Regions from separate parts of the Micromonospora parathelypteridis genome, predicted to be linked through region 2. Evidence: riboswitches for the same ligand, from Rfam matches in the RefSeq annotation. Region 2 holds a riboswitch; each other region holds the start of a gene.
The links. Region 2 has a riboswitch for cobalamin ahead of HNR20_RS03225 (acyl-CoA thioesterase). Riboswitches for the same ligand answer to the same signal wherever they lie in the genome.
Positions count from the first base shown of each region.

Region 1: another riboswitch for cobalamin. It lies ahead of cobN (cobaltochelatase subunit CobN); the one in region 2 lies ahead of HNR20_RS03225 (acyl-CoA thioesterase).
Region 3: another riboswitch for cobalamin. It lies ahead of HNR20_RS28195 (CbtB domain-containing protein); the one in region 2 lies ahead of HNR20_RS03225 (acyl-CoA thioesterase).
Region 4: another riboswitch for cobalamin. It lies ahead of HNR20_RS28230 (ribonucleoside-diphosphate reductase subunit alpha); the one in region 2 lies ahead of HNR20_RS03225 (acyl-CoA thioesterase).

Region 1 covers NZ_JACHDP010000001.1:12,988-20,286, reverse strand. Annotated here, with positions in the region: gene HNR20_RS00080 (MFS transporter) at 1-247, opposite strand, end outside; gene HNR20_RS00075 (ArsR/SmtB family transcription factor) at 342-1,301, shown strand; gene HNR20_RS00070 (MBL fold metallo-hydrolase) at 1,375-2,082, opposite strand; cobalamin riboswitch at 2,406-2,583, shown strand; gene cobN (cobaltochelatase subunit CobN) at 2,873-6,541, shown strand; gene HNR20_RS00060 (putative cobaltochelatase) at 6,538-7,299, shown strand, end outside.
Region 2 covers NZ_JACHDP010000001.1:837,076-844,374, forward strand. Annotated here, with positions in the region: gene HNR20_RS03200 (acyl-CoA carboxylase subunit beta) at 1-465, shown strand, start outside; gene HNR20_RS03205 (acyl-CoA carboxylase epsilon subunit) at 462-674, shown strand; gene HNR20_RS03210 (acetyl/propionyl/methylcrotonyl-CoA carboxylase subunit alpha) at 704-2,464, shown strand; gene HNR20_RS03215 (GNAT family N-acetyltransferase) at 2,640-3,170, shown strand; gene HNR20_RS03220 (ABC transporter substrate-binding protein) at 3,243-4,142, opposite strand; gene HNR20_RS03225 (acyl-CoA thioesterase) at 4,234-4,680, opposite strand; cobalamin riboswitch at 4,873-5,089, opposite strand; gene HNR20_RS03230 (copper resistance CopC family protein) at 5,248-7,272, shown strand.
Region 3 covers NZ_JACHDP010000001.1:6,284,688-6,291,986, forward strand. Annotated here, with positions in the region: gene HNR20_RS28175 (TetR/AcrR family transcriptional regulator) at 1-424, opposite strand, end outside; gene HNR20_RS28180 (MFS transporter) at 559-2,124, shown strand; gene HNR20_RS28185 (histidine phosphatase family protein) at 2,137-2,733, opposite strand; gene HNR20_RS28190 (CbtA family protein) at 2,730-3,503, opposite strand; gene HNR20_RS28195 (CbtB domain-containing protein) at 3,494-3,697, opposite strand; cobalamin riboswitch at 3,733-3,877, opposite strand; gene HNR20_RS28200 (amidohydrolase family protein) at 4,116-4,994, shown strand; gene HNR20_RS28205 (ABC transporter permease) at 5,256-6,263, shown strand; gene HNR20_RS28210 (ABC transporter substrate-binding protein) at 6,304-7,299, shown strand, end outside.
Region 4 covers NZ_JACHDP010000001.1:6,294,410-6,301,708, forward strand. Annotated here, with positions in the region: gene HNR20_RS28225 (enolase C-terminal domain-like protein) at 1-588, opposite strand, end outside; cobalamin riboswitch at 1,133-1,349, shown strand; gene HNR20_RS28230 (ribonucleoside-diphosphate reductase subunit alpha) at 1,545-3,863, shown strand; gene HNR20_RS28235 (ribonucleotide-diphosphate reductase subunit beta) at 3,908-4,903, shown strand; gene HNR20_RS28240 (GntR family transcriptional regulator) at 5,207-5,434, opposite strand; gene HNR20_RS28245 (MerR family transcriptional regulator) at 5,808-6,722, opposite strand; gene eno (phosphopyruvate hydratase) at 6,841-7,299, shown strand, end outside.

The DNA.
Region 1 (7,299 bases), 820 kb from region 2:
GGACCAGGGCGCGCGCGGCGGCCATCCTGATGATCAGGCACCGGCGGTCGACTCGGTCGGCGAGCGCGCCGGCTGGCAGTGCGAACAGCAACCAGGGCAGGGTGTTGGCCAGGGTGGTGCCGGCAACCAGCGCAGGGGAATCCGTCATCGAGACGGCAACCAGAGGCAGGGTCAGCTTGACGACGCCGTCGGCCAGGTTGGTGACCGCGGTACCGGCCCACAGTGCCGTGAAGTTCCGCGCGCTCACGGTCGTCGGATCGTATGGTCGGCTGTCGCTGTGCATGGTCAGGAGCTTGCAGCGGTCCGCGTTGCCGCCCTAGAGTTTCGACTGGAGGCGAAACGTGGCAGTGTTCCTGGTGGACGCCGAAGTGCTGGCGCAGGCGCGTTTCGGCACGTCACAGCTCACCGAGACGTTGGGGGCGCTGAATATCCTCCGCCGGGCTCAGCCGCTTCCGTGGCACCGGATCTGGCGGGACCAGCATGTCGAGGCCTTCCAGGGCTATCTCGACGGCGACCCGGTGACCGCGGCTATTCTGGCGCACGCGATCTCGTCCTCCTGGATGGCCGATTTCCTGACGGTGCCGCCCGCCCGCCCGGACATGACGCTGGACGACGAGCTCGTGGAGCTGGAGTCGCTTCCGGACGACCGCATCCGTGAGGACCTGGCCCACGTACGTTCCCCGCTGGCCCAGGAACTACTCGGCTCGGGGTTGGCGACCCGGACGGCCGCCCTGTTGCGCTGGGTCTGGCGCCACACGATCGAGGCGGACTGGCCGCGCCGGCAGTCGGTGCTGCGTGCCGATGTGGTGTCCCGGATCTCCCGCCTGGGCAGGGACGGATGGTCCGGGGTCGTCAACGACATGCGACCGGGCATGCGGTGGCTCGGCGACGGACGGCTGCAGGTCGAGGAGCGGCCCTACCCGCCGTCCGACGTGCGGGGCGGGACGCTGACGTTCTTCGCGGCGCACTGCCGGGGAGGCTGGATCTCCTGGAGGTTGCCCGACCGCTTCGGGATCGTCTATCCGGTGACGGGGATCTTCAACGAGGCGGCATCCACCACACCGGATCCTCTGCGTCGCCTGCTCGGGAACGCGCGGAGCAGCATTCTGGTGCAGGCAGCCGAGCCGGTCAGCACCACGGCGGTGGTCGCCGCAACCGGACTGCCGCTCGGCACGGTCGGTGGCCACCTGCGCGTGTTGACGGATGCCGGCCTGCTCCGCAAGCGCCGATCTGGCCGGGAAGTCCTCTACTGGTGGACGGACACAGCCCGGGCGCTCGTGGCCGGAGCCTTGTCGACGTGACGGGGCCCGGCGGGTCGGCACAGGGTCGCCGCAGTCCGCGCGCCGGGCGGCACGTCCGCTGAGGCTCGTCTGCTCAGGCAGCCACAACGGCTGAGCGGGCCTGCTCAAGCGTCATCGGCTCGGCGTGGCTGGACACGTACCAGTGGTAGGTGTCGTCGAGCAGGCGCCGGACCAGGCCCAGGTCGAGGCCGTCCTCGGGTCTGCGCAGATGCGCCGGCGGTGGGTAGAAGCAGTCGCCGAGCAGCATCACGCCCGAGTCGGGCACCAGCACGACGGTCGAGTCCGGCGCGTGGCCGCCGCCGACGTGACGCAGCCGAACCCCCACCGGCAGCTCGTCCACGTCGGTGAAGGTCCGGGTCGGCGGCAGGACGGCGAAGTCGTTCCAGGAGTCCACCGCGCGTGCCCGGGCCCGGAAGCTCGGGCCGAGGCGGGGATTGGCGCGTACCTGCTCGCGCAGATAGTGGTGACTCCACGGTCGGGCGGCCTCCGCGCGAAGCAGCGCGGTGGCCGTTTCGTGCCCGACGATCTCCACCCCGGGCCATGCGCAGGCGCCCCAGACGTGGTCCCAGTGGTGGTGGGTGTAGACGAGCCAGCGCGGCTGCGGCAGGCCGGCGGCGGTCAACGCGGCCTGGATCTCGCGGGCGTGCGCGGGGCTCTGTCCGGCGTCGATCATCACACTGCCGCGTTCGTCGGCGACGACGGCGACACCGGCCTGGACCGCCTCCGGGTCGGGATCGCCCGGACAGAGCCAGACCCGGCCGGCGAGGTGGCGGAATCGCATGGCGACGATGCTGATCGACCCCCGAGATTGATCGCGGACGTTGCTCCGGTGAGCGCCAATCGTAGGTGATCACGCCGAATGGCACCGCCCAGAGGCGATCGGCGCAGGCCAGGGCGCATGCGCCCAACCTTTGCGCCGCTTCGACTGACGCGACGAGAGGCGGCGTCACTGTCGTGCGGGGTGAAGCGGAGCAAAGGGTGCGTCGCATTGACCCGGGGCATTCCGACGCGCGGCTTCGAGCGCCTTGCGATCGGCGAGAATCAATGGAGTGCACCCGTCTGGCGGTGCCGGGGTCGGCGTTGACCGGCGGCGCGACGGTGTGGCAGCATTCGCGGCCTGACGGCAGTGAAGGAAGTCGGTGCGAATCCGACGCGGTCCCGCCACTGTCACCGGGGAGCGATCCCCCCTCGTGAGTCACGGCCGTGTGTCTGCGGTTGGAAGGCCGGGGGAAGAGCGTCGATCCGGAAGCCAGGATACTTCGGCCGTCGGGACGTACCCCAGGGCGTGGACACCCGAGGAGGACCCGATGACGCAGGACGTCTCATTCATCGACGGATACCGTCGTGGCTCGTGCGGCTGCCGTGCCGCCGCCACGATCGGCAGCATTGTCGGCCCACCGGCTCCCGGGCGCGACCTCTCCGCTCACTGCTGAGTTCCGTACCGCACCGCCCGTCGTCCCCGGCCCCGCGCCGCTGACCTGGCCGGACCGCGGTACCTGCCGAACCCTGCGCCCATCCCTCATGCCGGGTCGCTCCCGTGAGCGCCCCGGCGTCACTGTCCGGAGCCCGCCGTGCGCATCCTGTTGCTCTCCACCGCCGACACCGACCTGCTGGCCGCCCGCGCCAGCGGCACCGACTACCGGCTGGCCAACCCCGCGCGGGTCGCCGCCGACGAGGTGCCCGCCCTGCTCGACGGGGTCGATCTCGTCGTCGTACGCCTGCTCGGGGGTCGGCAGGCGTGGCCGGACGGCCTCGCCGCGGTGCTCGCCACCGGCGTCCCGACGGTCGTGCTCGGCGGCGAGGCGCTACCCGACGCGGAGCTGATGGCCATCTCCACCGTGCCGTCCGGTGTCGTCACCCAGGCGCTGGCGTACCTGGTCGAGGGCGGGCCGGACAACCTGGGGCAGCTGGCCCGGTTCCTGTCCGACACGGTGTTGCTCACCGGCGAGGGGTTCACCCCGCCCGCGCCGACCCCCGCCTACGGCGTGCACGGGGAGCACCCCGCCGACCCGGACCGGCCCACCGTGGGCATCGTCTTCTACCGCGCACACGCGCTGGCCGGGAACACCGGGTTCGTCGACGTGCTCGCCGAGGCGGTACGCGCGGCCGGCGGCAATCCGCTGCCGATCTTCTGCGGTTCGCTGCGCGGGCTGACCGCGGGCGCCGGCCCGCTCGGGCTCTTCGCCCGCTGCGACGCGCTGCTGGTCACCGTGCTCGCGGCCGGTGGCGCGGTCGCCGCGGACGCCTCCGGTGGAGGCGACGAGGACGCCTGGGACGTCGGCGCGCTGGCCGCCCTGGACGTGCCGATCATCCAGGCGCTCTGCCTGACCAGCACCCGAGAGCAGTGGGCCAACAGCGATGCCGGGCTGTCCCCGTTGGACGCCGCGATGCAGGTGGCCATCCCCGAGTTCGACGGCCGGATCGTCACCGTGCCGTTCTCGTTCAAGCAGATCGACGCCGACGGGCTCAGCGTCTACGCCGCCGACGCCGAGCGGGCCGCCCGCGTCGCCGGCATCGCGGTGCGCCACGCCCGCCTGCGGTACGTGCCGAACGCCCACAAGCGGGTCGCCGTGGTGCTCAGCTCGTACCCCACCAAACACTCCCGCGTCGGCAACGCCGTCGGGCTGGACACCCCGGTCTCGGCGGTCCGGCTGCTCGCCGCGCTCGCCGCGGCCGGTTACCACCTGGGCGACGCGCCGGTGCCCGACGACGGCGACGCGCTGATCCACGCGCTGATCGCCGCCGGCGGTCACGACGTGGAGTGGCTCACCCCGGAGCAGTTGGCCGCCGCCGAGGCCCGGATACCGGGGCAGACGTACCAGCGGTGGTTCGACCAGGTGCCGGCCGAGTTGCGCGAGCGGATGCGGGAGCACTGGGGCGAGCCGCCTGGCGAGCTCTACACCGACGGCGGCGACATCGTGCTCGCCGGGCTGCGCTTCGGCAACGTGGTGCTGCTGATCCAGCCGCCACGCGGCTTCGGGGAGAACCCGATCGCCATCTACCACGACCCGGACCTGCCGCCCAGCCACCACTACCTGGCCGCGTACCGCTGGTTGTCCGCGCCGGCCGCCGACGGCGGCTTCGGTGCGGACGCCGTGGTCCACCTGGGCAAGCACGGCACCCTGGAGTGGCTGCCCGGCAAGGGCCTCGGCCTGGCCGCCGACTGCGCACCCGACGCGGTCCTCAGTGACCTGCCGCTGGTCTACCCGTTCATCGTCAACGACCCGGGCGAGGGCACCCAGGCCAAGCGGCGGGCGCACGCCGTGGTGATCGACCACCTGGTGCCGCCGATGGCTCGCGCCGAGACCTACGGCGACCTGGCCAAGCTGGAGCAACTACTCGACGAGTACGCGACCGTGCAGGCGCTCGACCCGGCCAAGGTGCCCACCGTGCGGGCGCAGATCTGGGACCTGGTGCGTGCCGCCGAGCTGCACCACGACCTGCACGCCGAGGCGATGCCCGACGCGGACGACTTCGACGACTTCGTGCTGCACCTCGACGGGTACCTCTGCGAGGTCAAGGACGTGCAGATCCGCGACGGGCTGCACATCCTCGCCGACGCGCCCACCGGTGAGCCGCGGGTCAACCTGGTCCTCGCGGTGCTGCGCGCGCCACAGATCTGGGGCGGCGCCCGTGCCCTGCCCGGCCTGCGGCAGGCCCTCGCCGTCGCGTACTCCCTCGACGAGCAGGAGCTGCTCGCGTCGCCGGGCCGACGGCTGGCGCTGCCCAGCACGTTGACCGACGTGGTGGACGGCCCGGCCGGCACCGCCGCCGACGCCGTCGACCTGATCGAGGCCCTCGCCCGACGGTTGGTCATCGGCATGGAGACGCTCGGCTGGGACGCCGACGCCGTCGAGACGGTGGTCGAGGAGGTGACCGGCCAGCGGGTCCCGGACGTCGCCGCGGTGCTGCACTTCGCCGCCACCGAGTTGGTGCCCCGCCTGGACCGGACCACCGACGAGTTGACCCACACCCTCGGCGCGCTCGACGGCCGGTTCGTGCCACCCGGCCCGTCCGGCTCACCCACCCGTGGCCTGGTCAACGTGCTGCCCACCGGCCGTAACTTCTACTCCGTCGACCCGAAGGCCATCCCCAGCCGCAACGCCTGGGACGTCGGAGTGGCCCTCGCCGACTCCCTGCTGGCCCGACACCTCGCCGACACCGGGGCGTACCCCCGGTCGGTGGGGTTGACCGTGTGGGGCACCAGCGCCATGCGGACCCAGGGCGACGACATCGCCGAGGTGCTCGCGCTGCTGGGCTGCCGGCCCGTCTGGGACGACCGGTCCCGGCGGGTCACCGGCACCGAGGTGGTGTCGACCGCCGAGCTGGGCCGGCCCCGCGTCGACGTCACCGTGCGCATCTCCGGGTTCTTCCGCGACGCGTTCCCGCACGTCGTGGCGCTGCTCGACGACGCCGTCCGACGGGTCGCCGCCCTGGACGAACCGGACGAGGAGAACTACCTGCGGGCGCATGTCGCCGCCGACCTCGCCGAGCACGGCGACGAGCGGCGGGCCACCGCGCGGATCTTCGGGTCCAAGCCCGGGGCGTACGGCGCGGGCCTGCTGCCCCTCATCGACGCCCGGACCTGGCGCAGCGACGCCGACCTGGCCGAGGTGTACGCGGTGTGGGGCGGCTACGCCTACGGCCGGGGCCTGGACGGGCGGGAGGCGCGCGCCGACATGGAACGTTCCTTCGCCCGGATCGCCGTGGCGGTGAAGAACCAGGACACCCGCGAGCACGACATCGTGGACTCCGACGACTACTTCCAGTACCACGGCGGGATGGTGGCGATGGTCCGTCACCTCACCGGCACGTCACCGCAGGCGTACGTGGGTGACTCGGCGATGCCGCACGACGTGCGTACCCGAACGCTGGGCGAGGAGACCCGGCGGGTGTTCCGGGCCCGGGTGGTCAACCCGAAGTGGATCGCCGCGATGCGCCGGCACGGCTACAAGGGCGCGTTCGAGCTGGCCGCCACCGTGGACTACCTGTTCGGCTACGACGCCACCGCGGGCGTGGTCGACGACTGGATGTACGAGCACCTGGCCGCCGCGTACCTCTTCGACGAGACGACCCGGGAGTTCCTGGAGCAGTCCAACCCGTGGGCGCTGCATGGCATCACCGAGCGGCTGTTGGAGGCCGCCGACCGGGGGCTGTGGGCCAAACCCGAGCCGGCCACCCTCGACCGGCTGCGCGACACGTACCTGGCCAGCGAGGGCGACCTGGAGGACCGGGCATGAGCGCGACCTATCCGTTCAGCGCTGTGCTCGGCATGGCCGACATGCGACTGGCGTTGCTGCTCAACGCGGTCTCCCCGACGATCGGCGGGGTGCTGGTGCGGGGCGAGAAGGGGACCGCCAAGTCCACTGCCGTGCGGGCCCTCGCCGCGTTGCTGCCCCCGGTCCGCCGGGTCGCCGGTTGCCGCTTCGGCTGTGACCCGGCCGAGCCCGACCCGGCCTGTCCGGATGGCCCGCACCCCGTTGGCGCCGCTGCCGAGACCCACCCCGCCCGACTGGTGGAGCTGCCGGTCGGTGCCGCCGAGGACCGGGTGGTCGGCTCACTGGATCTGGAGAAGGCCCTCGGCGAGGGCGTACGCGCCTTCGAACCGGGCCTGCTCGCCGCCGCGCACCGAGGTGTCCTCTACGTCGACGAGGTCAACCTGCTGCACGACCACCTCGTCGACCTGCTGCTCGACGCGGCGGCGATGGGTCGCAGCCACGTCGAGCGGGAGGGCGTCTCGGTCAGCCATGCCGCCCGGTTCCTGCTGGTGGGCACGATGAACCCGGAGGAGGGGGAGCTGCGCCCGCAGCTGCTCGACCGGTTCGGGCTCACCGTCGAGGTGGGCGCCAGCCGTGACCCGGAGGTCCGGGTCGAGGTGGTCCGTCGCCGGCTCGCCGCCGACGCCGACCCGGCCGGCTTCGCCGCCCGCTGGGCCGACGCCGACGCGGAGGTCGCCCGCCAGGTGGCCGCCGCACGCCGCCGGCTTCCCGGCGTACGA
Region 2 (7,299 bases):
GTACCCGGATTCCTGCCCGCCGTCGAGCAGGAGACCGACGGCATCATCCGACGCGGCGCGAAACTGATCTATGCGTACGCCGAGGCCACCGTTCCCATGGTCACGGTGGTCACTCGCAAGGCTTACGGGGGTGGCTACGGCGTCATGGGCTCCAAGCACCTCGGCATCGACATCAACCTGGCCTGGCCCACGGCGGAGATCGCGGTCATGGGTGGTGAGAGCGCCGTGACGGTCCTGCACCGGCGCGCTGTCGCGGAAGCCGCCGACCCGGCCGCCGAGCGCCTTCGGCTGCGCGCGGAATACGAGCGCGCCCTGTGCAACCCGTACGTGGCCGCCGAGCGCGGCTACATCGACGAGGTGATCATGCCGCACGAGACCCGGCTCGCCGTGACCCGGGCGCTGGAGGCGCTGCGCGACAAGCGCACGACCCGGATCGCGCGCAAGCACGGGAACATCCCGCTGTGAGCACCGCGATGCCGCGCCTCGTGGTGCACGGCGACCCGAGCGACGAGGAGTTGGCCACGATCGTGGTGGCCGCGTTGTTGCGGTCCCGCTCCGCCGCGGCGGCTGGTGCGGCCTGGGCGGCCCCCGCGCGGCGGATGACCGGCCGGCCGGTCGAGCTCGGGCAGGGTGCCTGGCGGACCGCCGGCTGGATGCCGCCGCCGACCCGATGACCGGCACCGGAGAAGACTGGAGAGCTGTCGTGCACAAGGTTCTCATCGCCAATCGTGGCGAGATCGCGGTCCGCATAGCGCGGGCCTGCTCCGACGAAGGGCTCGCCAGCGTCGCGGTCTACGCCGAGCCCGATCGCGACGCCCTGCACGTACGGGTCTGCGACGAGGCGTACGCGCTCGGCGGCGAGACCCCCGCGACCAGCTACCTGGACACGACCAAGGTGCTGAGGGCGGCCGTCGACTCCGGGGCCGACGCCGTGCATCCCGGCTACGGGTTCCTCTCCGAGAACGCCGAGTTCGCCCAGGCGGTGCTGGACGCCGGCCTCACCTGGATCGGCCCGCCGCCGGCGGCGATCCGGGCCTTGGGCGACAAGGTCACCGCCCGGCACATCGCCGAGCGGGTGGGCGCTCCCTTGGTGGCCGGCACGCCGGGTCCGGTGGCCGGCGCCGACGAGGTCGTCGCGTTCGCCAGCGAGCACGGGCTGCCGGTGGCGATCAAGGCCGCGTTCGGTGGTGGTGGCCGGGGTCTGAAGGTCGCCCGGGCCGTGGCGGACATCCCCGAGCTCTACCAATCCGCGGTCCGGGAGGCGGTCGCGGCGTTCGGCCGGGGCGAGTGTTTCGTCGAGCGGTATCTCGACGGGCCCCGGCACGTCGAGACGCAGTGTCTGGCCGACCGGCACGGCTCCGTGGTGGTGGTGTCCACCCGGGACTGCACTCTGCAGCGACGCCACCAGAAGCTTGTCGAGGAGGCGCCGGCGCCGTTTCTCTCGCCAGCGCAGCAGGAGACCCTGTACGACGCTTCCAAGGCGATCCTCCGGGAGGCAGGTTACGTCGGCGCCGGGACCTGCGAGTTTCTCATCGCCCGCGACGGAACCATCTCGTTCCTGGAGGTCAACACCCGGCTACAGGTCGAGCATCCGGTCACCGAGGAGGTCACCGGCATCGACCTGGTGCGGGAGATGTTCCGGATCGCCCGCGGCGAGCCGTTGGGTTACGAAGATCCGCCGGTACGCGGGCACTCGATCGAGTTCCGGATCAACGGGGAGGATCCCGGCCGCGGTTTCCTGCCGGCACCGGGGACCCTCACCCGCTTCGTTCCGCCGAGCGGTCCCGGCGTCCGGCTCGACCCCGGCGTCGAGGCCGGTTCGGTGATCGGGCCGGCCTGGGATTCCATGCTGGCCAAGCTGGTCATCACCGGGCGGGATCGGCAGCAGGCGTTGCAACGAGCCCGACGGGCGCTGGCCGAGTTCCGGATCGAGGGCCTGGCGACGACCCTGCCGTTCCACCGCGCGGTGGTCGCCGACCCCGCGTTCGCACCCGACTCCCCCGATGACGAGTTCGACGTGCACACCCGGTGGATCGAGACCGCATTCGCCAACCGGCTGACCCCGTACCCGGGTCCCGGGCAGGGCGTGCCCGGCCCCGAGGACCGGGAGACCGTGGTGGTGGAGGTCCGTGGCAGACGCGTCGAGGTCACCGTGCCCGCCGGTCTCGGCAGGGCGTCCGCAGCGGGCCGTGGGCTCAACCGTCCCCCGCAGCGCCTTGCCGCCGCCGGCGGTGCGCCCACCGGGGGCGGAGAGGCGCTGACCTCCCCGATGCACGGCACGATCACGAAGGTTGCGGTTGCCGACGGGCAGCGGGTGCAGGCCGGCGACCTGATCGTCGTGCTGGAGGCGATGAAGATGGAGCAGCCGCTGCAGGCGCACCGGGCGGGCACCGTCAAGGGCATGACCGCTGAGATCGGTACGAACGTGCAGAGCGGTGCGCTCATCTGCGAGATCAGGGACTGAGGTCACGCTGCCGACGCCGCGGCGCCAACCACTCCTGCCCCGCCCGGTCGCAGCACCGACCGGGCGCCGAACGGCGATGCCCTGCATGAGCTGCTGGTCGGCGTGGCGCTGGATTCCCCAGGACCATGATCATTATCTCGGTCGTGATCGGCCAGCCGCGGTTTACGATCCCGCCATGGACGACATCACCCGCGGCATACGTATCAGACGCGGTGGCCCGGCCGATGCACCCGCCGTACTGGACATGCTCGATTCCGCGGTGATCTGGATGAACGATCGCGGCAACACCGAGCAGTGGGGCACGATCCCGTTCTCGGAGAAGCCCGGAGGGCCCGAGTTGGTCGACCGGTACCTGACCGAGAACCTCCCGTACATCGCGGAGGTGGACGGAACACCGGCCGCGACCCTGGTGTTGGACTCCGGGCCCAACCCGCGGGCGCCGATCGCGCCCGCGAAAGAACCCGAGCGGTACGTCCGCCTACTCGTCTCCCACCGACGATTCGCCGGTCGGAAACTCGGGTCGGCCCTGCTGGCACACGCCGTGGACGAAACCCGGCGAGCCGGCGTGCGGTTGCTCCGGGTCGACTGCTGGGCGGGCGGCGGTGGCGAATTGGTGGCGTTCTACGAGCGCCACGGGTTCACTTCCACCGAAAGCTTCCTGTCTGGAACCTGGCCAGGGCAGGTGCTCGCCCAACGGGTCGCTTGAGCCGCGCTTCGCCGCCGACGCGCTTCGGCGGGGTCCGGCTACCCGCGGAACCCAGGTTCACCAGCGGCTGCGTCAACCGGCGTCGACGGGAACCCGCCGAGCGCGGGCGTCTGGACGGCCAGCAAGGATCGCGGCGAGGATCTCCGCGCCGTCGACGACCCTCGGGCCGGGTCGGTTGAAGTAGGCGGGCCCGTCGACCACCCACACCTGCCCCTGACGAACCGCGGGCAGGTCCGCCCAGCCGGGTTGCGTGGCCGCCACGGACAGCTCGTCGAAGGTTCGCTCGGGCGTGAATCCGCACGGCCCGAACACCACCACGTCGGGAGCCAGGTCCGCGACCACGGACCACCGGTGCGGGATGCTGTGCGCGCCCGGCCCGAGCAGCAGAGACCGCCCGCCCGCATAGGTGATCTGCTCCGGCACCCAGTGTCCGCCGGGCATCAGCGGGTCGAGCCACTCGACGAACAGCACCGTCGGCGCATCGGTCACCGACCCCGGCAAGGCGGCGAGGCGACGCTCGCCGTCAGCCCGGATCTCCGCTGCCCTGCCCTCGGTGCCGGTCAGCGCGGCCACGACGTCGACCGTGTCCAGGATCCCGCCGATGGTCCTCGCCTCCAGGGACACCACCCTGGTATCGAGGTCGATCATCCGCACGGCGTCGTTGACCCGTTCGTAGGAGACCGCACACACGTCGCACAGATCCTGGGTCAGGATCAGATCCGGCTTCAAGTCCTCCAGCAGGGCGACGTCGAGCTGGTACAACGACGATCCTCGGTGCGCGTCGCCAGCGATCGCCGCCGAGATCTCCCTGCTCGTCAGGGCTTCAGGCAGGGAAGTCGCAGTTACCGCCGGAATATCGGCGAGGTCCCCCGGCGGCCAGTCACACTCGTGCGTCCGGCCGACCAGGTGCCCGGTCACGCCAAGCATGGCCACGATGTCCGTGGCCGCCGGCAGCAGTGAAACGATTCGCACACCCGCCTGCCTACCAGGCATGACCGAGCCACGTCCACTCGCCGACACCGCGAGAGCCGGCCAACGTCGCGACGGACAGTCCGAGCATGTCTCAGACCTCCTCGGCGCCGTCGAGCAACGCCCGTCGCAGCGCCAAACGGTGCTCCCGGCGGATCTCCGCCTCCCGGTAGCGACGCCGGTCCCCGTCCGTCTCCGGCAGCAGCGGCGGCACCGCCCGCGGCTGCCCGTCGTCGTCGATGGCGACCATGACCAGGTGGGCGGTGGCCACGTCGGTGGGCGGCACCGCCCGATCCCACCGGTCCGCGGTGACCTTCACGGCCACCTCCATCGAGCTGCGTCCCGCCCAGGTGATGCGCGCGTCGACGTGGACGACGTCACCGACCCGAACCGCCCGGAGGAACGCGGTCTCGTCGATGGCGGCGGTGACGGCCGGCCCGTCGGAATGCCGGGCGGCGACCACCCCGGCAACGGAGTCGATGAGGTTGAGGATCCGGCCACCGTGCACCGTACCCATCAGGTTCGTGTGGTGCTGATCCATGATCTGCGACAGGGTCAGGTGCGACGCCGACGGCGCTCGACCGTCGATCGTGATGATGTCGTGCACAGCGGTAGTCCGTCCCTCGGGAAACCACACCACCGGAACGCGGACACGCTGACGAGGACACACCCACGCAGATGCGCGGCAGGTCACCCGCTCAGCCCACCCGCGAGGCCGACGGCAGCGCACACGGTTGTGTACGCGGCACCGGCAGGTCTTCGGACTCGCGGGCCTGACCGGCTCCACGCCGATCTCCTACTGGCCGTCGCTTCCCAGGCCACTGGCCCAGTGCTGATGACGGCGGTCGTTCCCACTCACCGCTGCGGGGCAGTCCCGGATTCACACCGGGTTCCCTCTTACGACGCCCGATCGGCAGCCGACCGGGCGAACCAGCGCCGCCGGGAAGCATAGCTGGTCAGCGAGGCCGCCCAGCCAGCTGGCGTGCCTCGCGGCTGGACAGGCCACGCCAGGACACGAAGATCGATCCCCAACCTCGCCAACTTTTGCCATCTCGGTAAAAACGAAACCGCCTCTTGAAAAAAGTCTCGGCGTGGTGAGGATATTCAGATGCGTCGTCTCCCCCAGACTCCCGGGCGAGTGGTCTCGGCCCTCCTCGCGCTCGTCCTCGCCTCGGCGGTCGCTCTGCTCGCGTCCGCTCAGCCCGCGGCAGCTCACGGGACCCTCGCGATGTCCACGCCAGGGGACGGTGCCACGTTGCGTGAGCCGCTGGCGGCGGTGCAGCTGTACTTCACGGAGAAGGTCGCCGCCAACGCGTACTTCACGATCACCGCCCCGGGCGGCGCCCGCGTCGACAACGGCTGGACGTACGGCGAGCCGAAGCCGCTGGACAAGCCGGTGCGGGAGTACTTCCTGGTGGAGGGGAAGTTCGAACCGCGTGAGTACAAGACCGGGTTCCCGGCGGTGGTGACCGTCGCCCATCTGCCGGCGGCCGGACAGTACTCGGTGAGCTACCTGTCGGTCGCCTCGGACGGAGACGCGGTCCGGGGCACGATGACCTTCCGCTACACGGGCCGGGCGACGGCCGCACCCCAGGGGTGGAGCCCGCCGACCCACCAGCCGGACCCGTCCCTCGTCGCCGCCATCGAGCAGCATTCGACGTCAGGACAGGCGTCGGCCGCACCGGCCGGATCGGCGGCCCCAGCAGCCGGGTCGGCGGCACCGGCGACGGCTGCCGCTTCGGCAGCGTCGAACGACGAGAGCGGTTCCGGCCCCCTGGCCTGGACCGGCTGGGTGGTCGCGGTCGTCGCGGCGGTGGCGGGATTCATTGGTTGGCGCCGCCCCGCGCCCGCCGGCAGATCCTCCGGCCGGGGCCGCGCATCGAAGGCGCCCTCGGGCCGACGCGACTCCGAACCCCGAGCCGGGAGCAAGACCACCGGCGGCAAGACCGGTACGACCGGCGGCAGTCGTCGAGGCGGCGCGGCCGGTTCCGGCGGCAGGCAGCGCGGCGTCGCCGTGCCCGCGGGGCGTAGGAGCGGGGCACTCGTCACCGCCAGGACCGCCGCGACCGGGTCAACGCCGGCAGGTCAACAGGCGGGGTCGACGCAGGCACCAGCCACCCCGGAGGACGAGTCGCGGTCCACCCCCGCCGACCCTCTGCTGCAGCATGTCGCTGCCGGGACACCCGGGTCTCGGCTGAGCAACACGCACCTGGCGCTGCTCGTCGGTGGGCTGACGCTGGCCCTGCTCGCCGGGTTCGGGCTGGCCCGCATCGGTACGGGCACCGAGGAACCGACCAGCAACGCGCGGCAGCCCGCCGGCGCTCCGGCTACCTCCGGGCGAGCGATATCCGCAGGCGATGGGCATCAACACCCGGCAGGAACCGGCCCGCACTCGCACCCCGGCGACGGGGGCACGGGCGAGACGCTGGCGGCGGGGACGACGGTCAGCGCCGGCGGGTACACGCTGCAACCGCTGGAGCGATCCCAACCACCCGGGGTACGCGCGGACTACCGGTTCCGGATCGTCGGGACCGACCGGCAGGCGGCGACACGCTTCGCGGTGGTCCACGACAAGCCGTTGCACATGATCGTGGTGGGTCGCGACCTGAGCGGCTACCAGCATCTGCACCCGACGATGGCCTCCGATGGCACCTGGAGCGTCCCCCTGACGCTGGCCCGGCCCGGTGGCTACCGCATCTACGCCGACTTCTCCGTGACCGCGGCCGACGGTGCCCAACTGCCTCTCGTCCTGGGCGTCGACCACCATGTTGCTGGCGCGTACGCGCCGGCCGCCCTGCCACCGGCGCAGGCACAAGCGGCGGCTGGGCCGTTCGAGGTGTCGATGACCGGCACGCCAACGGTGGCGGTGACGGCGCCGGTGCAGTTCCAGGTCAACCGCGCCGGCACGGCGGAGTCGGCGCAACTGGAGCGGTACCTGGGCGCGTACGGGCACCTGGTCGTGGTCCGCGAGGGTGACCTCGGCTACGTACACGTCCACCCCGAGCCGGAACTGGTCGACGGAACGGTCAAGTTCTGGCTGACCGCTCCGAGTTCCGGCCGGTACCGAGCGTTCTTCGACTTCCAGGTTGGCGGGAAGGTGCACACCGCCGAGTACACGATCAACCTGCCGTGAGGTGAGGGGTCGGTAGACGCCCGCGCG
Region 3 (7,299 bases), 5.4 Mb from region 2:
CCAGGACGGCGCGCCGGATCTCGTCGGCCCGCGCGTCCCCGGACGACCGCAACAGCAGCGCGAGCTGGCTGGACAATCCCGCCGCGCCGAGGTCGGCGATGTGCCGGGCGATGGCCTCGGGGACGCGGTCGGCGGGCGTCTGGCCGGTCGTTCGGCGCAGCTCGTCGCCTGCGGCCCGCAGGCACTCCTCGAACAGGCCCTCCTTGGAGGCGAAGTAGCGGCTGATGAGCGCGACGTTGACGCCCGCGTCGTCGGCGATGTCCCGGACCGTGGTGGCCGCATAGCCATCCTGGGCGAAGCGCCGGCGGGCGGCGTCGAGCAGGAGCTGCCGGGTTTCGCTCGCGTCGCGGCGCCGACGGCGGGCCGGTTCGCCCGATGGTGGGGCAGTGTCACTGCTCGCGGGGACGGGCGGTTCTGCTGTCACGACGCGTCCTCTCTGGCTCGGGCGGCGGGTGATTCTCCCGTGGCGTTCGGCCGCCCCTCCTAAAGTAAACATATGTTGACTTGTGGCTGAAGTGCAAGCCGCTGCGCCCCGACGTGACGTAAACGACTGTTGACATGACCCCGGTGCTGCGGATACTGGTAAGTCAGCAAACGTTTACATCTAGTTTCGGGGATCTCATGACCCACACCATCCAGGAGCCGACCCACGTCGACTCCACGGCCGGCACCGTCCCGCGGGCCAACAGCACCCTCCTGGTGCTGTACCTGTCGCTGGGCGGCCTGGCGTTCGCGGTGCTGCAGTCGCTGGTGGCGCCCGCCCTGTCGACCATCGGAGGGGACCTGAGAGTCTCGACCGGGGACATCAGCTGGGTGCTCACCGCCTACCTGTTGGCAGCCTCGGTCCTGACTCCCATTCTCGGCCGTCTCGGTGACATGGTCGGCAAGCGCAGGGTCCTCATCGGCGTCCTCGCCGCGCTCGCCGCCGGCACCCTGCTCGCCGCCCTGGCTCCCAACCTGACCGTGCTGATCGTCGCGCGGGCGCTGCAGGGAGCCGCCGGAGCGATCCTGCCCCTGTCGATCGGCATCGTCCGCGACGAACTTCCCCGGGAAAAGGTCGGCGTCACCGTCGGCCTGCTGTCGGCGATCTTCGGTGTCGGCGCCGGCGTCGGAATCGTGGCCGCGGGCCCGATCGTGGAGAACCTGTCGTGGCACTGGCTGTTCTGGCTGCCGCTGGTCCTCGTCGTCGTCGCGTTGCTCGGGGCCATCTTCGGGATGCCCGAGTCACGGGTCCGCACGCCCGGACGGCTCGACATGCTCGGCGCCGGCATCCTGTCGGTGGCGCTGGTCGCACTGCTGCTGGCGGTGAGCAAGGGACAAGCCTGGGGTTGGGGTGAGACGAAGACCATCGGCCTGTTCGTGCTCGGTGTGGTCGCGCTGATCGTGTTCGTCCTGGTCGAACTGCGGGTACGCGAGCCGCTCATCGACATGCGTCTGATGCGCATTCGCGGTGTCTGGGCCACGGACCTCGTCGCCCTGATCCTCGGCTTCGCGATGTTCGGGACGTTCGTGCTCGTGCCGACCCTGCTCCAACTTCCGGCGGCCACCGGCTACGGGTTCGGCAAGACGGTGTCCCAGGCGGGCCTGTTCCTGCTGCCCACCGTCCTGATGATGGTGGTCTTCGGACCCCTCGCGGGTCTGCTGGACCGTCGCTTCGGCCCCAAGGTTCCGATGTTCCTCGGCGCGGTCGCCGTCGTCGTCGCGTTCGTGCTGCCCGCCCTCGCCCACGGCGCGGCCTGGCAGGTTCTGCTCTCCGGAGTGCTCACCGGCGCCGGAATCGGACTGGCGTTCGCGGCGATGTCCAACGCCATCATCGAGAGCGTGCCGGCCGGGCAGACCGGTGAGGCGAGCGGTGTCAACACCATCGCGCGGACCATCGGCAGCAGCATCGGCGCGGCGGTCGTCGCGGCCGTCATCACCTCGCACAGCACGCCGCAGGGCCTGCCCACCGACGAGGCCTTCACCGCCGGCTTCTGGGTCTGCGCCGGCGTCGCCGTCCTGGCTGTCTTCGCCTCGCTGGCCCTGCCCTCGGCACGCCGCCGCCACCAGCAGGCCGTCGCCGCCGGTGTCGACGACCTCCCGCCCGAGCCCGTCGAGCTGCACCTGCCGCACCGGCACCACTGAGTGGCCGTGTCCTCACCCTGCTCGCGGTGGGGTCAGCCGTAACTGCCATCGCCCACCCTGGCTGGTGAGCCGGATGATCGCCAGCGGCTCCACGTCCAACTGCCGGTACGTCGCGATCGGCAGGTCGAGGGCGTGGACCACCGCGACCCGGATCACCAGCGGGTGGGCGACGGCGATGATCCGCCGGCCAGGTGCGCGTTGCCCGTCCAGCCAGCGACCGACCCGGTCTCGTAACGTCGCCACGGATTCGCCGCCGTGGGGGGCGGAGTCCGGTGCGGACAACCACTCGTGCAACGCCTGCGGTTGCTCGGCGGCGATCTCCTCGAACGACCGTCCGGTCCAGTCGCCGTAGTCACAGTCGGCCAACGCGGCTTCGATGGTGGGCCGCAGACCGAAGGCCTCGGCGGTCTGTCGGGCGGCTGCCGCCGGACTGGACAGGCAGGCATCGTCGACGCGCAGGTGCCCTCGCCGGCCCGATTCGGTGCGGGCCTGGGCGAGGGCGGCACGCAGGCCGCCCTCGTCCAAGCCGTCGTTGGTGCCGCCGAACCGGACCCGGCGCAGCGCGGTGGTGTGACCGTGGGCGACCAGCCGGAGGCTGGTGGGGGTCACGTGCTCGGAAGCGCGGCGGCGGCCCGGCGACGCCGGTCGTGGTGCATCAGCGCCGCGAACAGCAGGCCGATCCCGGTCCAGAGCACCACCTGGGTGCCGAGCGAGGCCAGCCGGAAGTCCCACAGCAGAGTCGCCGGGAAGTCGTCCGGGACCTCCTGGAAGGAGGGCATCACCACGTAGGACACCACGGTGACCAGCAGGAATCCGCCGGCGGCCGCAGCAGCACGTTGCCACGTGGGCGCCTCGCTGCCGACCGCCCGGTAGCCCAGCGAGCCCGCCCACACCGCCACCAGGCCGAGCACCACCATCAGCAGGTAGGTGACGGTGCGTTGGTTGATGGTGGCCGGGTCGCCGACGGCCGGCGGGTTCGCCGGATACTTCAGGAACGGCACGATCACCGCGCCGAGCAGGGCCGCGCCGGCCAGCAGCAGGCCCACCCGGCCGTCGTCGTGGGTCCGCCGCCGACGGGACAGCAGCACGTACGCCGTGGCCAGCAGGCCACCCATCGCGGCGCCGAACAGGCCGGTGGCCAGGAACAGGCCGCCGCGCTGACCAGTCCGGCTGACCAGGGCATCCTCGTGATTGTGCCCACCGGCAGCGGGCTCGACGTGCGTCGCCGCCGCCTCCTCGATGGCGATGGCCGCCTCGACGTGCGGCTCACCGGCGACGTAGGCGAACGCCCCGGCGAGCAGGCCGGCGATCAGGCCGGCGAGCAGCCCACGGACGAGGACGGTGAGAAACGGGGGAGCGGTGGTGGCTTTCAGTGGCACGGGACACCCAGCAGGTGCCGACCGTCGTGCATCAGCTCGTGCAGGTACATGCCGCTGCGCGAGACTGCCCCCTGATCGAAGGCGACGAGGTAGGTCAACAGGCTGAGCACAGCAACGGTCGCCAGGACCGTCCACAGGAGACGCGTGCTGCCAGCGGAGTGCACCAACGGCTGGCTGGACGTGGAAGTAGACATACGAGCACGAACCTCCCCGGGGATGACGCGTCCCCATCGCAAGGCTGCGGACGACCGAGCGTCCTGGCTCGCGGATCCCCGTGAGGCTGAGGAACCGCTTACAGTGGCGCGACCGCGCCGGATTCACACCGGCTTCCCTCGCGTCGCCGCAGATAGTGGGTCGACGGTATCGGTGCCGCCGCAGGCGGTCAACCCGGCCCCACCAGCCGGACGGGTGAGGAAACAATAATCGACATCTCTGGATGCCAAAGATATGATGCTTGACCACGCCGAGTCGCATTTCCTGGGACCCACGGGCGTTCTGTTACCGCTAACCTGGTCGAACTGCCGGATTGGGCCGAAGTGCCGGGCCGACCCGGACATCTGACCAATGACTGGGCGGGGTGTGGGTGTACGTGAGCGCGCCGGGACGTGTCCGATGACGACCAATGAGGCCCCACCGGGATCGGGCATCGTGGACGCGCACCATCACCTCTGGGTCCGGGCGCGGCACCCGCAGCCCTGGATCGATCCGCACACCATGGCCGCGATCGACGACGACTTCACCCCGGTCGATCTGGCCCCGGTGGCCCGGGCCGTCGGTGTCACCCAGACCGTCGTCGTTCAGTCCGTCGCCGCCCGGACGGAGACGCCCGAGCTGCTGGGCATCGCGGCCGACGATCCCCTCATCGCCGGAGTCGTCGGCTGGGTCGACCTCACCGCCGACAGCGTCGGCGATCGCCTCGACCGGCTCCGGGCCGCACGCGGCGGAGACTGGCTGGTCGGGATCAGACATGTCGTCCAATCCGAATCTGACCCGGCGTACCTCGACCGTCCGGACGTCCGGCGGGGCATCGCCGCGGTCGGCGCCGCCGGCCTCGCCTTCGACCTGCTGGTGCGTGACCACCAACTGCCGGCGGCCACCCGACTCGTCCGCGATCTGCCCCAGATGCGGTTCGTCCTGGACCACCTCGGCAAGCCGTCGCTCGGGCACGACGGCCTCGGCGACTGGCCCCGTGACCTGCGTGCGCTCGCCGCCGAGCCCAACACGACGGCGAAGCTCTCCGGCCTGGTGACCGAAGTGGACGGCCCGTCCTGGACGACGGCGGACCTGCGGCCCGCCATCGAGCATGCGCTCGACGTGTTCGGCCCGAACCGGCTGATGTTCGGCTCGGACTGGCCGGTGTGTCTGCTCGCCACCTCGTACACCCGCTGGGTCGAGGCCCTCACCGACCTGCTGGACCCGCTCGCCGACGACGAGCGTGCGGCGATCTGGCGACGGACCGCCCGGCGGGCGTACCGGCTGGAGACGTCGTGACCCCGCGGCGTCTCGCGGCCTGACGGGCCGAAAACCCCGCGGCCTGACGGGCCGAAAACCCTCGCCGCCTGCGCCTGCTGATCGATCGGTCGCAGGTTGTGCCAGTTTGATCAGACGTATGCCCGCAGTGGCCTGCGTATCGATGACAAAACATGCCCGCAAGACCTTGGCAACATATGTCGATGCGTGGCAAGGTAACGCCTGATCGAGGGAAACATCCGACCTATCTCTACGGGCGGTGCGGGCATGCGAGGTCCGACGATGAGTACGGTCGAGGCAACCGCCGGCTCGCAGCGCGGCGAACTCAGCGACTGGGTCCGGGAACGGGTCTCCCACGCCGTCTCCGAGCTGACCGCCGCGACCGCGCTCGTCGTCCTGTTCATCGCGTTGACCGTCGCCAGTCCCTATTTCCTGACCGCGGACAACCTCTTCAACATCGGGGCGCAGACCGCGGTGATCGCCATCATCGCCACGGCGCAGACGATGGTCATCATCACGAAGGGCATCGACCTGTCCGTGGGGTCGGTCGCCGCGCTCGCCGGCGTCGTGGGCGCGATGGTCGTCCGCGACCTCGGCTTCTCGCTCTGGGCGGCGACGGTCGTCGCGATCGGTGTCGGCGCGCTGGCCGGGCTGCTGAACGGGCTGCTGGTGACCGTGGCCCGGATCCCGCCGTTCATCGCGACGCTCGGAACGATGTCCGTGGGCCGCGGTCTCGTCTTCATCGTCAGCGGCGCGGTCGGCGTCTACGGCCTGCCCCGATCCTTCCAACTGCTCGGCAACGGGGAGATCCTCGGCATCCCGTTCGCCGTGGTGATCACCGTTCTCGTCGCCGTCGGGGTTGCCTTCCTGCTCTCCCAGACGCGCTTCGGCCAGTACACCTACGCGATGGGCTCCAACCTGGAGGCGGCCCGCCGCTCCGGAATAAGGGTGCGGCGTCACCTGACCGGGGTGTACGTGCTGGCGGGTGTGCTGGTCGGGCTGGGCGGCATGATCGCCGCGTCCCGGGTCAACTCCGGCCAGCCGAACTACGGCATCTCGCTGGAGCTCGATGTCATCGCCGCCGCGGTCATCGGTGGAGCCAGCCTCTTCGGAGGCCAGGGCCGGATCGTCGGGACGATCATCGGCGCCTTCCTCATCGCCCTGGTCCGCAACGGCGCCGTCCTGCTCGACATCAGCATCCACTACCAGCAGGTGATCGTCGGCCTGATCATCTGGGCCGCCGTGTACTTCGACCAGTACCGCCGACGGCGGCTGGAAGCACGGGGTTGACATGCCATTCCGAGAGTCCGAACGAGGAAGGACACGCACCATGGCGCACACCACCACCAGCCGACGGGCGCGACGGCCCATCCTGCGCGCACAGGCCATTCTGGCCGTAGCCGCGGCGACCGCTCTTCTCAGCGCCTGCGGCGGAGTCGAGGTCCGCGACGGAGGCGACGGCGCGACCAAGGACGCGAGCGGTCCGTTGAAGCTCGCCGTCGTCCCGAAGGCCGTCGGGGCCGACTACTGGAACACCGTGAAGGCGGGCGCGGAGTGTGCCGCGCAGCGCGCCGGTGACGTCACCGTCCAGTGGGACGGGGTGACCACCGAAACCGACGTCGAGGGCCAGGTCAACCTGATCCAGAACTTCGTCACCAAGAAGGTCGACGGCATCGTGTACGCGGCGACCGACTCCAGCGCGTTGGCGCCGGCGACCGACCAGGCGCTGGGCGCCAACATCCCGGTCGCGATGATCGACTCTGGCACCAGCCCGCAACCGTCGAGCGTGCCGCTCTTCGCCACCGACAACCGTGCGTCGGCCACCGAGGCGGCGAAGATGCTCGCCACCGAACTCGGCCCCGGCAACCACGAGGTGGCACTTGTCGAGTTCCAGCCCGGATCGCAGACCAACACCGAGCGGGTCGACGGCTTCAAGGCCGGCCTCGCACAGTTCCCCAACCTGAAGCTGGTCGGCCAGCAGCCCAGCCGCAGTGACGTCAACGAGGCGCGACGCGTCACCGAGAACATCCTGACGGCCAACCCCAACCTCGCCGGCATCTTCGCGGCCAACGAGCCGAGTGTGCTGGGCGCCGCGCAGGCCATCCAGGCGGCGAACAAGTCCGGCAAGGTGGTCATCATCGGTTGGGACGCCGCCCCGGACGAGATCGCCGGCGTGCGCAGCGGCCAGATCTCGGCGCTGGTCGTGCAGAACCCGTTCAAGATGGGCTACTTCGGCGTCGACAAGATGGTCAAGCACCTCCGCGACAAGGCGCCGCTGGCGTCAGCGGACACCGGCGTCACGTTCGTCACGAAGGAGAACATCGAC
Region 4 (7,299 bases), 5.5 Mb from region 2:
GGCCGAGGTGGTGTAGGCGGGGTAGCCGGTGCGGTCGAGCTCGGCGAGGCGATCGGCCTTCGTGCTCTCTTTGGCGCGCAGGATGGCCAGTGCCTCGTCCCGGGTCAGCGCGTCGGACAGGTAGCGCAGGTCCGCGATGTCGACGAGCTGCTCGGGGGACATGTCGACGAGCAGCCGCCACAGCGGCTTGTCGGCGACCCGGGCGACCAGGTCCCACGACGCGTTCAGCACGGCGGCCAGCGACAGGTGGACGACGCCCTTCTCCGGCCCGAGCCAACGCAGTTGGGAGTCGGAGGTGAGGAAGCGGTAGACCGCGCCCATGTCCGCTGCCATCGTCGCGACGTCCAGGCCCACGAGGCGCTGCGCCTGATGGACCGCCGCCGCGGCGACGATGTCGTTGCCCCGACCGATGGTGAAGGTCAGACCGTGGCCCGCGAGTGGCGCGCCCACGCTGTCGACGCCGTCGGTGTGCAGAACGACGTAGGCCGCCGAGTAGTCGCCGTCCTTGTTCATGGCGTCGGAGCCGTCAGCGGTCAGGGAGGTGGGGAAGCGGACGTCCTCGACGGTGACGGCAGTGATCTGCGGCATGCGCTCCTCGCCCGACGTGGCCAAAGATCAGATGATCACTGGGAGTATACGGAGAGCGGCTTCGACGCGTCAACGATGTCGATCACCTCTGGACCCCAGACATCCAATGTTTCGGGCGTGATCCGAAATTGGGAACCTTGCCGTCCTTCGATGACCGTATCGGTTGCCCGCAGGTTAAGGGGGCCTTGCTCGTGCTGGTAGGTGCCGTTCCGGTGGTAAATCTTCCAGTGGTTCGAGGGTTGACTCGCCCCGCCGGCGTCCCCGGCAACGGGGTCCAATTGGGACACTGGAAGATAAGATGTTCACTCGGGACTGATGCACTCGCGGCGAAGTGTGAGCAGGATTCCTTACATCCATTGACTCGATACATCGCATCTTTCTGCCGTCCCATTCCTGCTGCAGAGCCCCGTCGGCGGGGGCGTTCGCTGCCTCGCGCCGGCCGGGCCGGGCGTGACCGTCGGGGCTGGTGACGGTCGTCACCAGCCCGGCCGCCGACACGCCCGGGACCGACATGTGGGGTGTGACAACGGCAGCGTCCCTATATATGGTGTCGAGCGCAGCTGGTTCGGCCGCTCATCCGGAGCGGTCGAGGCAACAGGGAACCCGGTGAAAATCCGGGACTGTCCCGCAGCGGTGAGTGGGAACGACCGCCGTCATCAGCACTGGACCACCAATCGGTCTGGGAAGCGACGGCCAGTAGGAGACCGGCGAACCCGGTCGTGCCCGCGAGTCCGAAGACCTGCCAGCGCGCCGCGCACCCGCACCCGGGTGGGCGGCGGTCCGAGGCCGCGTGGGACGGCTGACGCCACCCGACCCACGTCCGCATGGCGTGGCGTCCGCCGGTGTCTGTCTCCACGCGTCCGAGGGCCATCAGGTCTCGAACTCGCGAGGAGTGAGTGGTGACAGTCACCGAGGTAGTCCCGGCCAGCGGCGACGCGGCCCTGCGACGGACGCCGATGCAGGTCCGCAAGCGCAACGGCACCACCGAGTCGGTGGAGTTGAACAAGATCGTCCGGGCGATCGAGCGGTGGTCCGACGACCTGACCGACGTCGACCCGATGCGCGTCGCCACCCGCACGATCAGCGGCCTGTACGACGGCGCGACGACGGCCGAGTTGGACCGGCTGTCCATCCAGACCGCGGCCGAGATGATCGGTGAGGAACCGCAGTACTCGCGTCTCGCCGCCCGGCTCCTGTCCGGCTACGTCGACAAGGAGGTGCGTCGGCAGGGCGTCACCTCGTTCAGCGCGGCGATCCGGATCGGCCACGCCGAGGGGCTCATCGGTGACGACACCGCGGCGTTCGTCGCCGCGCACGCCGCGATGCTCGACGACGCCATCGATCCGGACGGTGACCGGCGGTTCGAGTACTTCGGCCTGCGCACGGTGTACGACAGGTACCTGCTGCGCCACCCCACCAGCCGGCTGGTGCTGGAGACCCCGCAGTACTGGCTGTTGCGGGTGGCCTGTGGGCTGTCCCAGACGCCGGACGAGGCGATCGGCTTCTACCGGCTGATGGCCAGCCTGGCTTATCTGCCCAGCTCACCGACGTTGTTCAACTCCGGGACCCGACACACCCAGATGTCCTCCTGCTACCTGGTTGACTCGCCGCTCGACGAGTTGGACTCGATCTACCAGCGGTACGCCCAGGTCGCCAACCTGTCCAAGTTCGCCGGCGGCATCGGCATCGCGTACTCCCGGGTCCGGTCCCGGGGCGCGTTGATCCGCGGCACCAACGGGCAGTCCAACGGGATCGTGCCGTGGCTGCGCACGCTCGACGCCAGCGTCGCCGCGGTCAACCAGGGCGGGCGGCGCAAGGGCGCGGCGTGCGTCTACCTGGAGCCGTGGCACCCGGACATCGAGGAGTTCCTGCAACTGCGGGACAACACCGGCGAGGACGCCCGGCGCACCCACAACCTGAACCTGGCCAACTGGGTGCCGGACGAGTTCATGCGCCGGGTCGAGGCCGACGAGATGTGGTCGCTGTTCGACCCGCACGAGGTGCCCGAGCTACCCGACCTGTGGGGGGAGCGGTTCGACGCCGTCTACCGGGAGGCCGAGGCGCAGGGTCGCTACGTGCGGCAGGTCCCGGCACGGGAGCTGTACGGGAAGATGATGCGGACCCTCGCCCAGACCGGCAACGGGTGGATGACCTTCAAGGACGCCGCCAACCGGCTGTGCAACCAGACCGCCGAACCGGGCAACGTGGTGCACCTGTCCAACCTCTGCACCGAAATCGTCGAGGTGTCCAGCGACGCCGAGACCGCCGTCTGCAACCTCGGTTCGGTCAACCTCGCCGCCCACCTCACCGACGACGGCATCGACTGGGAGCGACTACGCGCCACGGTCCGTACCGCGGTGACCTTCCTCGACCGGGTCATCGACATCAACTACTACCCGACCCCGCAGGCGGCGGCGAGCAACCCCCGCTGGCGGCCGGTCGGGCTCGGCCTGATGGGCCTGCAGGACGTGTTCTTCGCACTGCGGCTGCCGTTCGACTCCCCGGTCGCGCGGGAGTTGTCCACGCGGATCAGCGAGGAGCTGTACCTGACCGCGCTGGAGACCTCCGCCGACCTGGCCCGCCGTTTCGGCGCGCATCCGGCGTACGGGGAGACCCGGGCCGCGCGGGGCCAGCTGCAGCCGGACCTGTGGGGTGTCGAGGGTACGCAGACCGCGCGCTGGGCCGCGTTGCGGCAGCGGGTCGAGGCGTACGGGCTGCGCAACTCGCTGCTGGTGGCGGTCGCGCCGACCGCGACCATCGCCTCGATCGCCGGGTGCTACGAGTGCATCGAGCCGCAGGTGTCCAACCTGTTCAAGCGCGAGACCCTGTCGGGGGAGTTCCTCCAGGTCAACACCGCTCTGGTACGCGAGCTGAAGGCCCGCGGTCTGTGGACCGACCGGATCCGCTCGGCGATCAAGCGCGCCGAGGGGTCGGTGCAGGACATCGCTGAGTTGCCGGCCGGCGTCCGGGAGCTGTTCCGCACCGCATGGGAGCTGCCGCAGCGGGCGCTGATCGACCTGGCCGCCGCCCGCGCCCCGTTCATCGACCAGTCTCAGTCGCTGAACCTGTTCCTGGCCGCGCCCACCATCGGCAAGCTCTCCTCGATGTACCTGTACGCCTGGAAGGCCGGGCTGAAGTCCACCTACTACCTGCGCTCGCGCCCGGCCACGCGGATTCAGCAGGCCACTGTCAGCGCTGTCGCACCCGTCGTCGTCGACGCGGAGGCGCTGGCCTGCTCGCTGGAGAACCCCGAGTCGTGCGAGGCCTGCCAGTGACCACCGCCGACACCGCCGACACCGCCGACACGAGGACCACGCACATGCTGCTCGACCCCGGGATGGACCTCACCCTCCGCCCCATGCGCTACCCGCACTTCTTCGACCGCTTCCGCGACGCCATCCGCAACACCTGGACGGTCGAGGAGGTCGACCTGCACGCCGACCTCGCCGACCTCGACAAGCTGTCGCCGGCCGAGCGGCACCTGGTCAGCCGGCTGGTGGCGTTCTTCGCCACCGGCGACACGATCGTCGCGAACAATCTGGTGCTCAACCTCTACCAGCACGTCAACAGCCCCGAGGGTCGCCTCTACCTGTCCCGGCAGCTGTTCGAGGAGGCCGTGCACGTCCAGTTCTATCTCAACCTGCTCGACACGTACGTGCCCGACGAGAGCGAGCGGTTCGCCGCCTTCGCCGCGATCGAGAACATCCCCTCGATCCGGCGCAAGGCCGAATTCTGCTTCCGCTGGATCGACTCGTTGAACGACCTGCGGGAGCTGCGGTCCCGGGAGGACCGGCGCACGTTCCTGCTCAACCTGATCTGCTTCGCCGCCTGCATCGAGGGACTGTTCTTCTACGGCGCGTTCGCGTACGTCTACTTCCTGCGCTCCCGTGGCCTGCTGCACGGGTTGGCCTCCGGCACCAACTGGGTGTTCCGGGACGAGTCCATGCACATGGCGTTCGCGTTCGACGTCGTCGACACCGTCCGCGGCGAGGAGCCGGACCTGTTCGACGACGATCTCGCCGACCAGGTTCGGCAGATGCTCACCGAGGCTGTCGAGTGTGAGGTGCAGTTCGCCGAGGACCTGTTGGGCCACGGCGTGCCCGGCCTGACGTTGACCGACATGCGGGAGTACCTCCAGCATGTCGCCGACCGCCGCCTCGCCCAGCTCGGCATCGCGCCGCACTACGGGTCGAGCAATCCGTTCGCCTTCATGGAGTTGCAGGACGTGCAGGAGCTGTCCAACTTCTTCGAGCGGCGGGTGTCGGCGTACCAGGTGGGGGTGACCGGCACCGTCGCCTTCGACGACGACTTCTAGGCGGCGACCTCGGTCCACGCGTTGCCCATGAGGAACGCCCCGTCCGCGCCGATCTTGCAGTTTCGGTCGCCGATATGCGCGTAATGCTCCTTATGTCGCGACAGGAAGTGCAAGATCGCGGGGAAGGGGCGTCCGGTCTCTCTGATCATGGAGTTGTGGTGCCTGACTTGGTGTTGCGCAGGCACTTGTCACCCACCACAACTCCATGATCGACGAGGCGGTGCGGGGTTGACGAACAGCCACTCCGTCTAAACGCGATGGTGCTCAGCTACTTCTTATCAATCGATCAAGGAAGCGGCGCGCTCAGCTCTGGGCTTCTGCGACGTAGACACCTTTGCCTGGATGGCCCTCGACCAACTCGCGGTCTTTGAGGATCGTCATGACCCGGTTGATGGTGGAGATATGCACGCCGTACTGCTCGGCCAACTCACGGGTGGACGGCAGTTTCTCGCCTGGAGCAAGCTCACCAGATTTGATTTTTCCCGCAATCTCGTTGGCGATCCGCCGGTAGTCCACTCGCTCGGTCGGCATCGGTCGATCTCCGTAGGGTTCCCTGGTTTCGGCAAACTCCTGGGTTCCGGCCGCACCCCCACCTGGGGGAGCACGGCAGATGGTCGCTGCTCCCAGGTGGGGCCAACGTCGTGAACGCGGGAGGGTGCCGCCGTGCCGATCGATGAACCGGTAAGTCGGGCAGACGAACTGTTCGCCGCGATGCGGACACTTGATGCTCACTGGACTCGGGCACCTGACCAGCCGTGGCGTTCAGGCGGCTGCCTCGAGTGCTCGAGTCAGAGCGAATGTGGTCAGCTCGATTGGTCGTTGGGTGTTGTGGCGGACGTTGCATCGATCATGTTGCAGAAGTAGCGATGGACGCTGAGCAGTGCGGCGAGTTCGACGACGACTTCTAGGCGGCGACCGATCCCGGGGCCTGGCGTCGCTTGGTGAGCCACCGCATCACGTGCAGGGGGTGCGACGCCGGGTCCGGAATCGGGTGGAAGACGTGCTCGACCTCGCCGTCGGCGATGATCAGGGTCAGCCGCTCGTAGAGCGTCATGTCACCCGCGGCGCGGGTCGGCAGACGCAGTGCGTCGGCCAGGGTCAGCCTCGGGTCGGGGATCAGCGGGTAGGGCAGCCGCAGGCGGTGCACGAGTTCACGCTGGTAGCCGGTCGACTGCGCGGACAGGCCGTAGACCCGGGCGGCGCCGGCCGCGCGGAGTTCCGCGTGGTGGTCACGGAACCAGGTGGCCTGCTCGGTGCTGCCGCGGGCTCCGTGGATCTCCAGCAGCCCGTTGGGCAGGTCGACGCCCGGCCGTCCGGTCAGGGGGTAGACGAAGATGACGCTCCGCCCGGCGCCGAGCGCGCCGAGGTCGACCGGACGGCCATCGGTGCCGTAGAAGGACAAAGGCGGCAACCTGCTGCCGATCAGCGCGGCGGGGTCGGCGTCGACCGGGGGACCGCCGGGTACGACCTGCGTCGCGGCCGCGTCCAGGCGAGCGTCCAGCGCGTCCCGCTGGGCGGTCAACTTGCCGATCCGTTCCTGCAGGTTGGTGATGGTGCTGCGGTACGTGGCCACCGCCGCCGCGCACACGTCGGAGTCGTCGGAGCCACCGGCGATCGACTCCACGAACGGGCGGGTCTCCTCGACGGTGAGGCCGAGCGCCATCAGCTCGCGGATCTGTGCCACCAGCCGCACGGCGATCGGGTCGTACTCCCGGTAACCGTTGCCCAGCCGCCGCGGCACGACGAGCCCGGCCGATTCGTAGTACCGCAGCGCCCGGACCGTGGTCCCGGTCCGTCGTGCCAGCTCACCCACCCGCATCCTGCGACCCTAAACCCGCACCCTGGGGTACGGGTCAACGTGTTCATCGTCGCGGTGTCACGGCCGCCGTTTCCTGCCAGTCTGGCTGCGAAAAGGCATCCTGAGCAGGGAGTGTGTGATGACGGCAATCAGTCGGGTGCGTGGTCGGCAGATCCTCGACAGCAGGGGGAACCCGACCGTGGAGGCGGATGTGGTTCTCGCCGACGGGTCGGTCGGCCGGGCCGCCGTTCCGTCCGGCGCCTCGACGGGGGCGAACGAGGCGGTCGAGTTGCGCGACGGAGATCGGACGCGCTTTCACGGCAAGGGCGTCAGTACGGCCGTCGCCGCGGTCAACGGCGAGATCGCCGACGCGGTGCTCGGGCTCGACGCGGAGGACCAGGCGCTGATCGACGAGACGATGATCGCTCTGGACGGTTCGAAGGACAAGGGTCGGCTGGGCGCCAACGCGATCCTGGCGGTGTCCCTGGCGACCGCGAAGGCGGCGGCCCTGGCCCACCGGCAGCCGCTCTACCGCTACGTCGGTGGCGTCGGCGCCCGCCTGCTGCCGGTGCCGATGATGAACATCATCAATGGTGGC